DNA from 2 places in the Streptomyces sp. NPDC043726 genome. Region 1 is predicted to be linked to the other one. Evidence: riboswitches for the same ligand, from Rfam matches in the RefSeq annotation. Region 1 holds a riboswitch; the other holds the start of a gene.
What was found. A riboswitch is a leader RNA that binds a small molecule or an ion and turns the genes downstream of it on or off. The one in region 1 is predicted to bind ZMP and ZTP.

Region 2: it holds a riboswitch for ZMP and ZTP, as region 1 does, so the genes downstream of both, AC068Z_RS04730 (bifunctional 5,10-methylenetetrahydrofolate dehydrogenase/5,10-methenyltetrahydrofolate cyclohydrolase) here and AC068Z_RS02890 (glycine hydroxymethyltransferase) in region 1, are expected to answer to the same signal.

Annotation. Positions count from the first base shown of each region.
Region 1 covers NZ_JBWKCI010000001.1:623,403-628,261, forward strand. The annotation lists gene AC068Z_RS02880 (hypothetical protein) at 1-564, shown strand, start outside; gene AC068Z_RS02885 (hypothetical protein) at 664-1,407, shown strand; gene AC068Z_RS02890 (glycine hydroxymethyltransferase) at 1,606-3,054, opposite strand; ZMP/ZTP riboswitch at 3,089-3,178, opposite strand; gene rocD (ornithine--oxo-acid transaminase) at 3,281-4,486, shown strand; gene AC068Z_RS02900 (glutathionylspermidine synthase family protein) at 4,586-4,859, opposite strand, start outside.
Region 2 covers NZ_JBWKCI010000002.1:275-5,133, reverse strand. The annotation lists gene AC068Z_RS04750 (SDR family oxidoreductase) at 1-266, opposite strand, end outside; gene AC068Z_RS04745 (DNA-3-methyladenine glycosylase family protein) at 372-1,286, opposite strand; gene AC068Z_RS04740 (hypothetical protein) at 1,360-1,656, opposite strand; gene AC068Z_RS04735 (nuclear transport factor 2 family protein) at 1,963-2,328, shown strand; ZMP/ZTP riboswitch at 2,346-2,430, shown strand; gene AC068Z_RS04730 (bifunctional 5,10-methylenetetrahydrofolate dehydrogenase/5,10-methenyltetrahydrofolate cyclohydrolase) at 2,451-3,299, shown strand; gene AC068Z_RS04725 (CU044_5270 family protein) at 3,300-4,256, opposite strand; gene AC068Z_RS04720 (RNA polymerase sigma factor) at 4,249-4,782, opposite strand.

The DNA of each region.
Region 1 (4,859 bases):
TTCGGCGGGGTCGAGGTGCGCTACGACCCCTCGGCCCGGCCGTCGGCGAGCGCCGAGGTGCCTCGCTGTACGGGCCCGGGGTCGGTGTCGTTGCCGGGTGCCGAGCGCAGGGCCGGGTTCGCCCCCGTGGTGCCGAAGGCGCTCGGCGCGCCGGACGCGGTGACCGTCACGGACCAGCAGCAGCGAGGACGGTTCCTGGTGAGCCTGTGCTGGCAGGAGGGCGGTCGGACGATCCGTCTCGACGAGTTCCGGGCCCGTCTGGACCCCGGCTTCGTGAAGACCGTGCGGGAGCAGCCGGAGTGGATCAGCCTGGGTGCCGGGGACGCCACGGCGCCGACGGAAACCGCCCTGTGGTTCGCGCGCCCGCATCTGCTGAGCTTCCCCCTGATCGGGGCGGACGGCTCCGCCTACACGTACAGGGAGCGGACGGCCGGACCGACGCTGCTGTGGATGCACGAGACGGACACGGCGGTCGACGGCACGCTGACGCTCCGGCTGGAGGGGGTGGCGTCGAGACAGCGGGCGGTGGAGATCGCGAAGTCGCTGGAGAAGTCCTCCGGATAGTCGGTCGGGGGTGGGAACCCCGGCGGCTCGGGCGGTGTACCAGAAGTGACACGCGGCTCGGGGACGGGCCGCACGGCGATCGACTTGCTGGGGGTTCGGATGCGCGGTCGAGTGCGTGGACTGGCGGCGGGATGGCGTCGGCTGACGGCGTCGGCGGGGGCGTTGACGGTGACGCTGGCGATGCTCGTGTGGGGTGCGGCGCCCGCCTCGGCCGGAGGTCCGACGAGCGTGTTCCTGGTCTCGCCGGAGACCGGTCGGACGGCGGGGCTGTACTACTCGGACCGGGAGTACGGCCGGCTGGACTCCCTCCTCAGGGCGGGCTCGTTCCGGGCCCCGCCCGAGGGCGTGCGGGCCGACCGGCGGATCACCCTCACCTGGCTCGTCCATGACACCAGCCCCTGGCGGGTCGACTGGATCTTCCCGGTCAGCGGGAGCGAGGACGTTTGGGTGCGCCGGGCGATGATCCCCTCCGATCCGACGACCCCGAGTTGGCACCGCGCCGCCGACCCCGGCCCCATCCGCGCCCTGCTGTCCGACCTGGACCTGCTGGGCCGCCCCGACTCCGGGGAGGACCTGTCCGCCTTCTCGCTGCGGGATGTGTACCGCGACGACTCGGCGGCGGGAGCGCCGGTCGAGCCGACCGAGCCGGTCGAGGCGGAATCCCCGCCCGCGCCCCGGAGCACGGCGGCAGCGCGCTCGGACGACGACACCGGCTGGTGGTGGGCCCTGGCAGGGGGTGCGGCGGGAGCGGCGCTGGCACTGGTCCTGCGGCCCTTCGCCACCCGGTGGCCGCTGGGCGGTCGGGGGGACCCGGGGCCCCGGCAGGAGCTGCGGGACGTGTGAGGCGGCGGGACCGGCGCTGTACGGCGGGACGGCGGCGGCCGGGGTGGGCGGCAGGCTCGCGATACGCCGCGCGGCGGCCCGGCCGGGTGCCGGACCGCCGCGTGAGGGGCCGCGTCAGCGGCTCATCGATCTGTGAGAGTCACCTTCGAGAGGCGACTTCGAGGATCGCTGCTCTTTGACAACTCAAGAGAGTGCTGATCAGCCGAGGTCGATCTCCGGGTACAGCGGGAAGCCGGCCACCAGGTCGGTCGCCCGGCGCGAGATCTCGTCCGCGATCTTCGCGTCCAGGACGTGGGCGGCCTTGGAGGGGGCACCGGATTTGGTGGTACCCGCCTCGGTGGTGGTGAGGACGCGGTCGATCAGGCCGGCGACCTCGTCCATCTCGGCGGCGCCGAGACCGCGGGTGGTCAGGGCGGGGGTGCCGATGCGGATGCCGGAGGTGTACCAGGCGCCGTTGGGGTCGGCCGGGATGGCGTTGCGGTTGGTGACGATGCCGGACTCCAGGAGCGCGGCCTCGGCCTGGCGGCCGGTCAGGCCGTAGGAGGTGGCCACGTCGATCAGGTTCAGGTGGTTGTCCGTGCCGCCCGTCACCAGGGTCGCGCCCCGGCGCATCAGGCCCTCGGCGAGGGCCCGGGAGTTGTCGACGATGCGCTGGGCGTAGTCCTGGAAGGAGGGCTGCCGGGCCTCGGCGAGGGCGACGGCCTTGGCGGCCATGACGTGCGGGAGCGGGCCGCCGAGGACCATCGGGCAGCCTCGGTCGACCTGGTCCTTGAGGGAGTCGTCGCACAGGACCATGCCACCGCGCGGGCCGCGCAGCGACTTGTGAGTGGTCGTGGTGACGATCTGGGCGTGCGGGACCGGGTCGAAGTCGCCGGTGAGGACCTTGCCGGCGACCAGGCCCGCGAAGTGGGCCATGTCGACCATGAGGGTCGCGCCGACCTCGTCGGCGATCTCCCGCATGATCCGGAAGTTCACCAGACGGGGGTAGGCGGAGTACCCGGCGACGATGATCAGCGGCTTGAACTCCCGGGCGGAGGCGCGCAGCGCCTCGTAGTCCAGGAGGCCGGTGGTCGGGTCGGTGCCGTAGGAGCGCTGGTCGAACATCTTGCCGGAGATGTTCGGGCGGAAGCCGTGGGTGAGGTGGCCGCCGGCGTCCAGGGACATGCCGAGCATGCGCTGGTTTCCGAAGGCCTGGCGCAGCTCGGCCCAGTCGGCGTCGGAGAGGTCGTTGACCTGGCGGACGCCGGCCTTCTCCAGGGCGGGTGCCTCGACGCGGGCGGCGAGGACGGACCAGAAGGCGACGAGGTTGGCGTCGATTCCGGAGTGCGGCTGGACGTAGGCGTGGCGGGCGCCGAAGAGCTCCTTGGCGTGTTCGGCGGCGAGGGACTCGACCGTGTCGACATTGCGGCAGCCGGCGTAGAAGCGGCGGCCGACGGTGCCCTCGGCGTACTTGTCGCTGAACCAGTTGCCCATCGCCAGCAGAGTGGCCGGCGAGGCGTAGTTCTCGGAGGCGATCAGCTTGAGCATCTCGCGCTGGTCGTGGACCTCCTGGCCGATGGCGTCGGCGACCCGCGGCTCCACGGCGCGGATGACGTCGAGGGCGGCGCGGAAGGCGGTGGATTCGTGGGACAGGGGCTGCTCGGACAAGTCGGCCTCCGGACGGCGTGGCGTTCAGCGTTCACGGTTCGGCCCAGGCGCACGGCACACAGTCACGACCGGGCCGCTCCCCGATGGTCGGTCCCATCCCAGCGCGCCAGTCACGGCCCGCTGGTCAGCCTACCGGGCGCGCCGTCGGGTGAAGGTCCCGCGTCCACCATCCGAGCAAGGATAGGAAGGGGGTCCCGCTTGTCTTCGGGTGTCTTCTGGAGGTGCCGTGACCACTACGGAAACCCTCATCGCCGCGGCCGAGGCGCACGGCGCGCACAACTACGCGCCGCTGCCGGTCGTCGTCGCGTCGGCCGACGGGGCTTGGATGACGGATGTGGAGGGGCGGCGGTATCTGGATCTGCTCGCCGGCTACTCGGCCCTCAACTTCGGGCACCGCAACCGGCGGATCGTCGAGGCGGCGAAGGCGCAGCTGGAGCGGGTGACGCTGACGTCGCGGGCGTTCCATCACGACCGGTACGCCGCGTTCTGCGAGCAGCTCGCGCAGTTGTGCGGCATGGAGATGGTGCTGCCGATGAACACGGGCGCGGAGGCGGTGGAGACCGCGGTGAAGACGGCCCGGAAGTGGGGCTACCGGGTCAAGGGCGTGCCCGCCGAGATGGCGAAGATCGTGGTCGCGGGCAACAACTTCCACGGCCGTACGACGACCCTGATCAGCTTCTCCACGGATCCGGAGGCACGGGCGGACTTCGGGCCGTACACACCCGGGTTCGAGATCGTGCCGTTCGGGGATCTGACGGCGATGCGTTCGGCGCTGAGCGAGAACACGGTGGCGGTGCTGCTGGAGCCGATCCAGGGCGAGGCGGGGGTGCTGGTGCCGCCGTCCGGCTATCTGGCGGCGGTGCGGGAGCTGGCCCGGGAGCGGAACGTGCTCTTCGTGGCCGATGAGATCCAGTCGGGGCTCGGGCGGACGGGGCGGACCTTCGCGTGCGAGCACGAGGGGGTCGTGCCGGACATGTACGTGCTGGGCAAGGCGCTCGGGGGCGGAGTGGTGCCGGTGTCGGCGGTGGTGTCCTCGGCCGAGGTGCTGGGGGTGTTCGGGCCCGGCGAGCACGGCTCGACGTTCGGCGGGAATCCGCTGGCCTGTGCGGTGGCGCTGGAGGTGATCGCGATGATGCGGACGGGTGAGTTCCAGGCGCGTTCGGCGGAGCTGGGTGGCCATCTGCACCGGGAGCTGACCGCGCTGGCCGACACCGGCAGGGTCACGGCGGTGCGGGGGCGGGGGCTGTGGGCGGGCATCGACATCGCCCCGCGCTACGGCACCGGGCGTGAGGTGTCGGAGAAGCTGATGGACCGGGGTGTGCTGGTGAAGGACACCCATGGCCCCACGGTCCGGATCGCGCCGCCGTTGGTGATCGGCAAGGAGGACCTGGACTGGGGGCTCGCCCAACTCCGGTCCGTACTGGGGGTATGACCGATCACTTTGGTCCGTACTGGCGGTGCAGCCGATCGGGTCGCCCCGGGCCCGGACCGGGCCGTACCGGCCTGGAGGGTCGTGTGCGCCGTACCGGCCTCAGAGGATCACGTGCGGGAGGAAGCGCGCGTACTCGTCCGTGATCAGTCCCGCCGACTCGCGGATGCCCAGGCCCGCCGACTCGTCCTCGACGACCCAGGCGCCGAGGACGACCCGGTTGCCGTCGAAGTCGGGCAGCGGGGCCAGCTCCTGGTAGCAGCAGGGCTCGTCGCGGATGACGGGGTCGGCTCCCGGTTCGTGGACGGTCACGCCCGCGCCCTCGCGGCCCAGCAGGGGTTTGGCGACGTAGCCGGTGGTGCGGGCCAGGTCGCGC
Region 2 (4,859 bases), on a different contig from region 1:
TCGATGAAGGCGCGGTGGTGTTCGACGCGGTCGGGGGTCTCCGAGGCGGAGACCATCAGGACGCGGTCGGTGGGGCGCAGGGCGCGGACGACGGCGTCGTGGTCGTCGTAGACGCCGGGTACGGCGGTGGCACCGGGCAGTTCGGGGGCTCGGGACGGGTTGCGGACCAGGAGGGTCTGCGGGATTCCGGCGGCGGCCAGTCGGCGGGCGATACGTCCGCCCAGGCGGCCGGAGGCGCCGGTGACGGCGTAGGTGGGCTCGGCCATGGCGTGCTCCTTGCGGGGGGGGTGCGGGGGTCGGCTGTCGATCCGTATCAGACGTGTGTGCGGTCGACAGGGGTGACACGCGCTGGTGGGCAGGGGTGACACGCGCTAGTGGAACGGTCCCGCGCGGGGCGCCCGGGGTCCGTGGCGCGGGGCGGCTCCCGGGCCGAGTTCGAGCAGGCGGACGACGCGGTAGCGATGCGGGCGCAACGGCTCGTAGAACGCCTCGATCTCGTCCTCCGCCAGCGGCCGCCCCAGGAGCGCCACGCCCGTGAGCGTGCCGAGGTGGTAGTCGCCCAGGGGCAGCGCGTCCGCGTCACCCAGGGCCCGGTGGCCGACCTGGGCGGCGGTCCAGACGCCGACGCCGGGCAGCTTCGCCAGCACGTCGTACGCCCGTTCGGGATCGCCGGCGCAGCGGTCGAGCCGTACGGCGTGGCGGGCGGCCTCGACGACGGTGGCGGAGCGGTGCAGGTCCACGCCCGCCCGGCGCCACTCCCAACTGGGTACGGTGCGCCAGATCTCCGGGGGCGGGGGCACGCGCATGCCGTCGGGCGCGGGGCCGGGCGGCGGCTCCCCGTACTTCCGGACCAGGCGGGCGAAGGAGGCGGCGGCGTCCAGGCCGACGACGCGCTGTTCGAGGACCGCGGGCACGAGGGCCTCGAACAACCGCCCGGTGCAGGGGATCCGTAGGCCGGGCAGGCGGTGTACGGCCCCGCGCAGCACGGGGTGAGCGGGCCGGAACAGTTCGGGCCGGTCGCCCTCGCCGAGTTCACGGCGCACGGAGTCGGCGAGTTCGGCCGCGCCGGGTCCCCAGACGTCGACGCCGAGGTCGTCCAGGCGGTACTGGCGGATGCGGTAGGTGACCGCCCCGGAGGCGGTGCGCGCGACGCGCCAGACGGTGCCGTCGGGTTCGACCCGGTGCGTGGGGTCGCGGGAGCCGCGGCGCAGGCTCGACAGGGTCAGCCGCGCGTCCACGGGGAAGCCGGGCCGCCAGCGCACGGACCGGTCCGGAGGCTGCCGCATGCCTCCACCCTCCCGGAAACCCCGAAGGGCCGCCCGGCGGTCCGGGCGGCCCTTCGGGGCGGGGTACGGCGGGTCAGTACTCGATGCCGGGGAGCAGACCGGTGACGGGGGCGGCCAGGTCGGTGACCTGGTGCAGCTGGTTCAGCTCGTGCACCCGGTTGAGCTCGTTCAGCTGCGCCGAAGGCCGCGGCATGGCCGCCTTGTGCTGCTCCGGGATGTCGCTCACGGTCAGTGAGTCGAGCATGCGGATCGGGCTGAGGTTCGCGCCGGGGGCGGCCTCCGCCTCGGCCGCGCTCGCCAGCGGCGCGGCGAGGCCGGTGGCCGAGACGGCCAGACCGACGGCGGCGACGATACGTCGAGTTGAGATCATGTTCGGAGCAACGCCGACGGGCCCCCGCCGGACACGGCCGCCGACCACGGCTCACCCGTGAGGCGGACCGGCCCACCACGCTCGCCCCGCCCGCAGACCAGCGCGCCCGCACCCGCGAGGCCGCCCCGAGGCCGCGGCCCCGACCGGGAACCCACCCCAGCCCCCCGACCGCGAGCGACGGCCGCCCGGCCCGGCCCCCGTGGTCGCCCCCGCTGCGCTTGCCGAGGCTGCCGGGGCGGAGGAGCCTCGTAGGTGAGGCCGTCGCGGCACGCTCCCCCGAGGCCGCGGGCCTTCGAGGAGGCAACCATGGGCAGCGCGGCACGCCCCGGCTTCGACACCGAAGCCCTGCGCCGGGGCATCGAGGGAGACACGGCGACGACGCTCCTGTCGCTCTACGCGGACGACGCCGAACTGCGCGTCGTGGACCGCAACACCCAGCCCAGCAGTCCCCGGGTCCTGCACGGCCGTGACGAGATCAGCGAGTTGCTGGAGGACGTCTACAGCCGCGACATGACCCACAAGCTGGAGCGCTGCGTCGTCGAGGGCGACACCGTCGCCTTCAGCGAGTCCTGTCGGTACTCCGACGGGGTACGGGTGCTCGCCGAGTCGATGGCGTCCGTGAAGGACGGCAAGATCGTCGAGCAGACGATGATCCAGGCCTGGGACGAGTAAAGGAGTCCGTTAGGGTGGGGGCGGGCCGTGACTGGCGCTGAGGTGGAGCACCACCGGGGAGCGGCCTACGCAGAGTCGATGCCGTGCGCCTGGGCGAACCGGAACAAGCCCAGGAGTGGATCATGTCTCAGGCACGGCTCATGGACGGCACGTCCCTCGCCCGCACGATCGTCGAGGAGACCGCCGAGCGAGCGGCCCAGCTCACCGAGCGCACCGGCACCACGCCCTGTCTGGCGACGGTTCTGGTCGGCGAGGACCCGGCGTCGGTCACCTACGTCCGGATGAAGCAGAACCGCTGCCGCAAGGCCGGCATCGAGTCCCGGCACGTGGCGCTGCCCGCGGCCACCACCACCGAGGAACTCGTCGCCGAGCTGCGGAAGCTGTCGGACGACCCCGGGGTGCACGGCATCCTGCTCCAGCACCCGATGGGCGCGCACATCGACGAGCGGGCCGCGTTCGAGGCGATAGCGCCGGAGAAGGACGTGGACGGCGTCACCTTCGCCTCCTTCGCCACGATGAGCTTCGGACTGCCGGGCTTCGTGTCCTGCACGCCCGGCGGCATCATGCGGCTGCTGGACGCCTACGACGTCGATCCCTCCGGCAAGCGCGCGGTGGTCGTCGGCCGCAGCGCGATCCTGGGCAAGCCGGCCGGCATGCTGCTGCTCGCCCGCGACGCGACGGTGACCTACTGCCACTCCCGTACGGCGGACCTGTCGGCGGCGGTCCGGGAGGCGGACATCGTGGTCGCCGCCGTGGGGCGGCCCCGGCTGATCCGGGGTCAGGACATCAAGCCCGGCGCGGTCGTCGTCGACGCCGGGTACAACGCGGGGAACGTCGGCGACGTCGACTTCGACTCCGCCGTCGAGCGAGCCTCGCTGATCACGCCGGTGCCGGGCGGGGTGGGTCCGATGACGATCGCCGTCCTGCTGGAGCAGACGGTGACCGCGGCCGCCCGGCAGCTCGGGGTGTGATCAGCGCGTCCAGGCGCGGTACGACATCACGTCACCGGCCCTGACGCCGTACTCGGGCTCCGCCGCGGCGAAGGTGCTCTCGAGTCCCAGGACGGCGCCGGTGGCCGGGTCCAGGATCAGCATCCGGCGGATGCCGGAACCGTCGTGCACGTACGCCTGTCCGACCCGTCCGAGCCGGTCCGTCACCCGGCCCACCGGCCTGAGCCCCTCGGCGTCCGCCAGCAGCCGGGTGAGCGCGGCCGACTCCCGGGCGCCGAGCGTCCAGGTGTCGAGCAGCACCCCGACGGCGTCGAGGAGTTGGCCGGTGTCCAGCCGGCTTCCGCTGTACGTGGCCTCCTGGAGGTAGGCACGCAGGCGCGCGGGGTCGGCGGGCGGCCCCGACTGGGGCGGGGCGTCGCTCCAACTGGGCGGGTACGTCCGCCTGCTGAGGACGTGGCCGTCGTCGACGAGTTCCCCGTCGTCGGTCAGCACCGGCCGGCCGGGGTGCGTGGGGTCGGTCGCCACGACGAGTTCCGTGTGGCTGCCGTCGGCCCGCCACCGCACGAGACGTTCCTCGGGGAGCGTGACCGGCGGCTCGTCCTCGCTCATCCCGAGGCTCCACGACCGTACGTGGGTGCCCTTGCGGAGCTTCGGCGCACCGTCGGCCGCCGCCGCCTGCCCCCTGTCGGCCAGGGTCCGCAGGGTTACGGGCGTGGCGTCGGCCCGCACCACGAGCGGGCGGGGTGCGGCGAGGGCGGGGGTGGTGGTCCGGTCGGAGAACAGCAGCGCCGACACGAGCGCGGCGACCAGGGCCGTGGCCGTCAATGCCCAGCGCAGGCGGGGCCGGCGGGAGGTCCGGTCGTTCAGCAGCCGGTTCAGGTGGCGTTCGGCGGTGTGGTCCAAGGGTCCGTCGCCGAAGTGGGGGCCGTCGGTCGGGACCGGGTTGGCGCCGCGGAGGAGGTCGAGTTCGTCAGCCATGGCCGTGCTCCTTGGCGGGGGTCGTGGGGCCGATGCGGTCGATCTCGGCTCTGAGCCGGCGCCGGGCCCGGTGCAGGCGCATGGCCGCGGCGCGGGTGCCGCAGCCGAGGGCGAGGGCCACTTCGTCGATGCCGAGTTCCTCCCAGGCCGTCAGCCGCAGCACCTCCTGGTCGGCCGGGGAGAGCCGGGCGAGGGCGTCGTGCACCCAGGCGCCGGGGGCCTCCGCGTCGGGGCCGTCCTCCACGTGCCGGCCGTGGGCCGCGTCGTCGTTGCCCATCCGGCGCACCAGTCGCCGTCTGCGGCCCTGGCCGCGTACCGCGTTCGCCAGGCAGTTGCGTGCCACGCCGTACAACCAGGGCAGCGGGGTCGCGGGCAGGTCGGCACGGCGCCGCCAGGCCACCGTGAACACCTCCGCCACCACTTCCTCGACGTCGTCCGTGCGCCCGTCGAGGCGCCGCGCGACATAGCGGCTGACCGCCCAGTAGTGCTCGCGATAGGCAGCGGCGAAGATCTCGTCGTTGCTCATGTCCCGTTCGTGTCCGGCACCCCCGGGATCGTCACACCCGGTCTCGGTGATTCTTGTCGCGTCCCCGAAGTGTGACG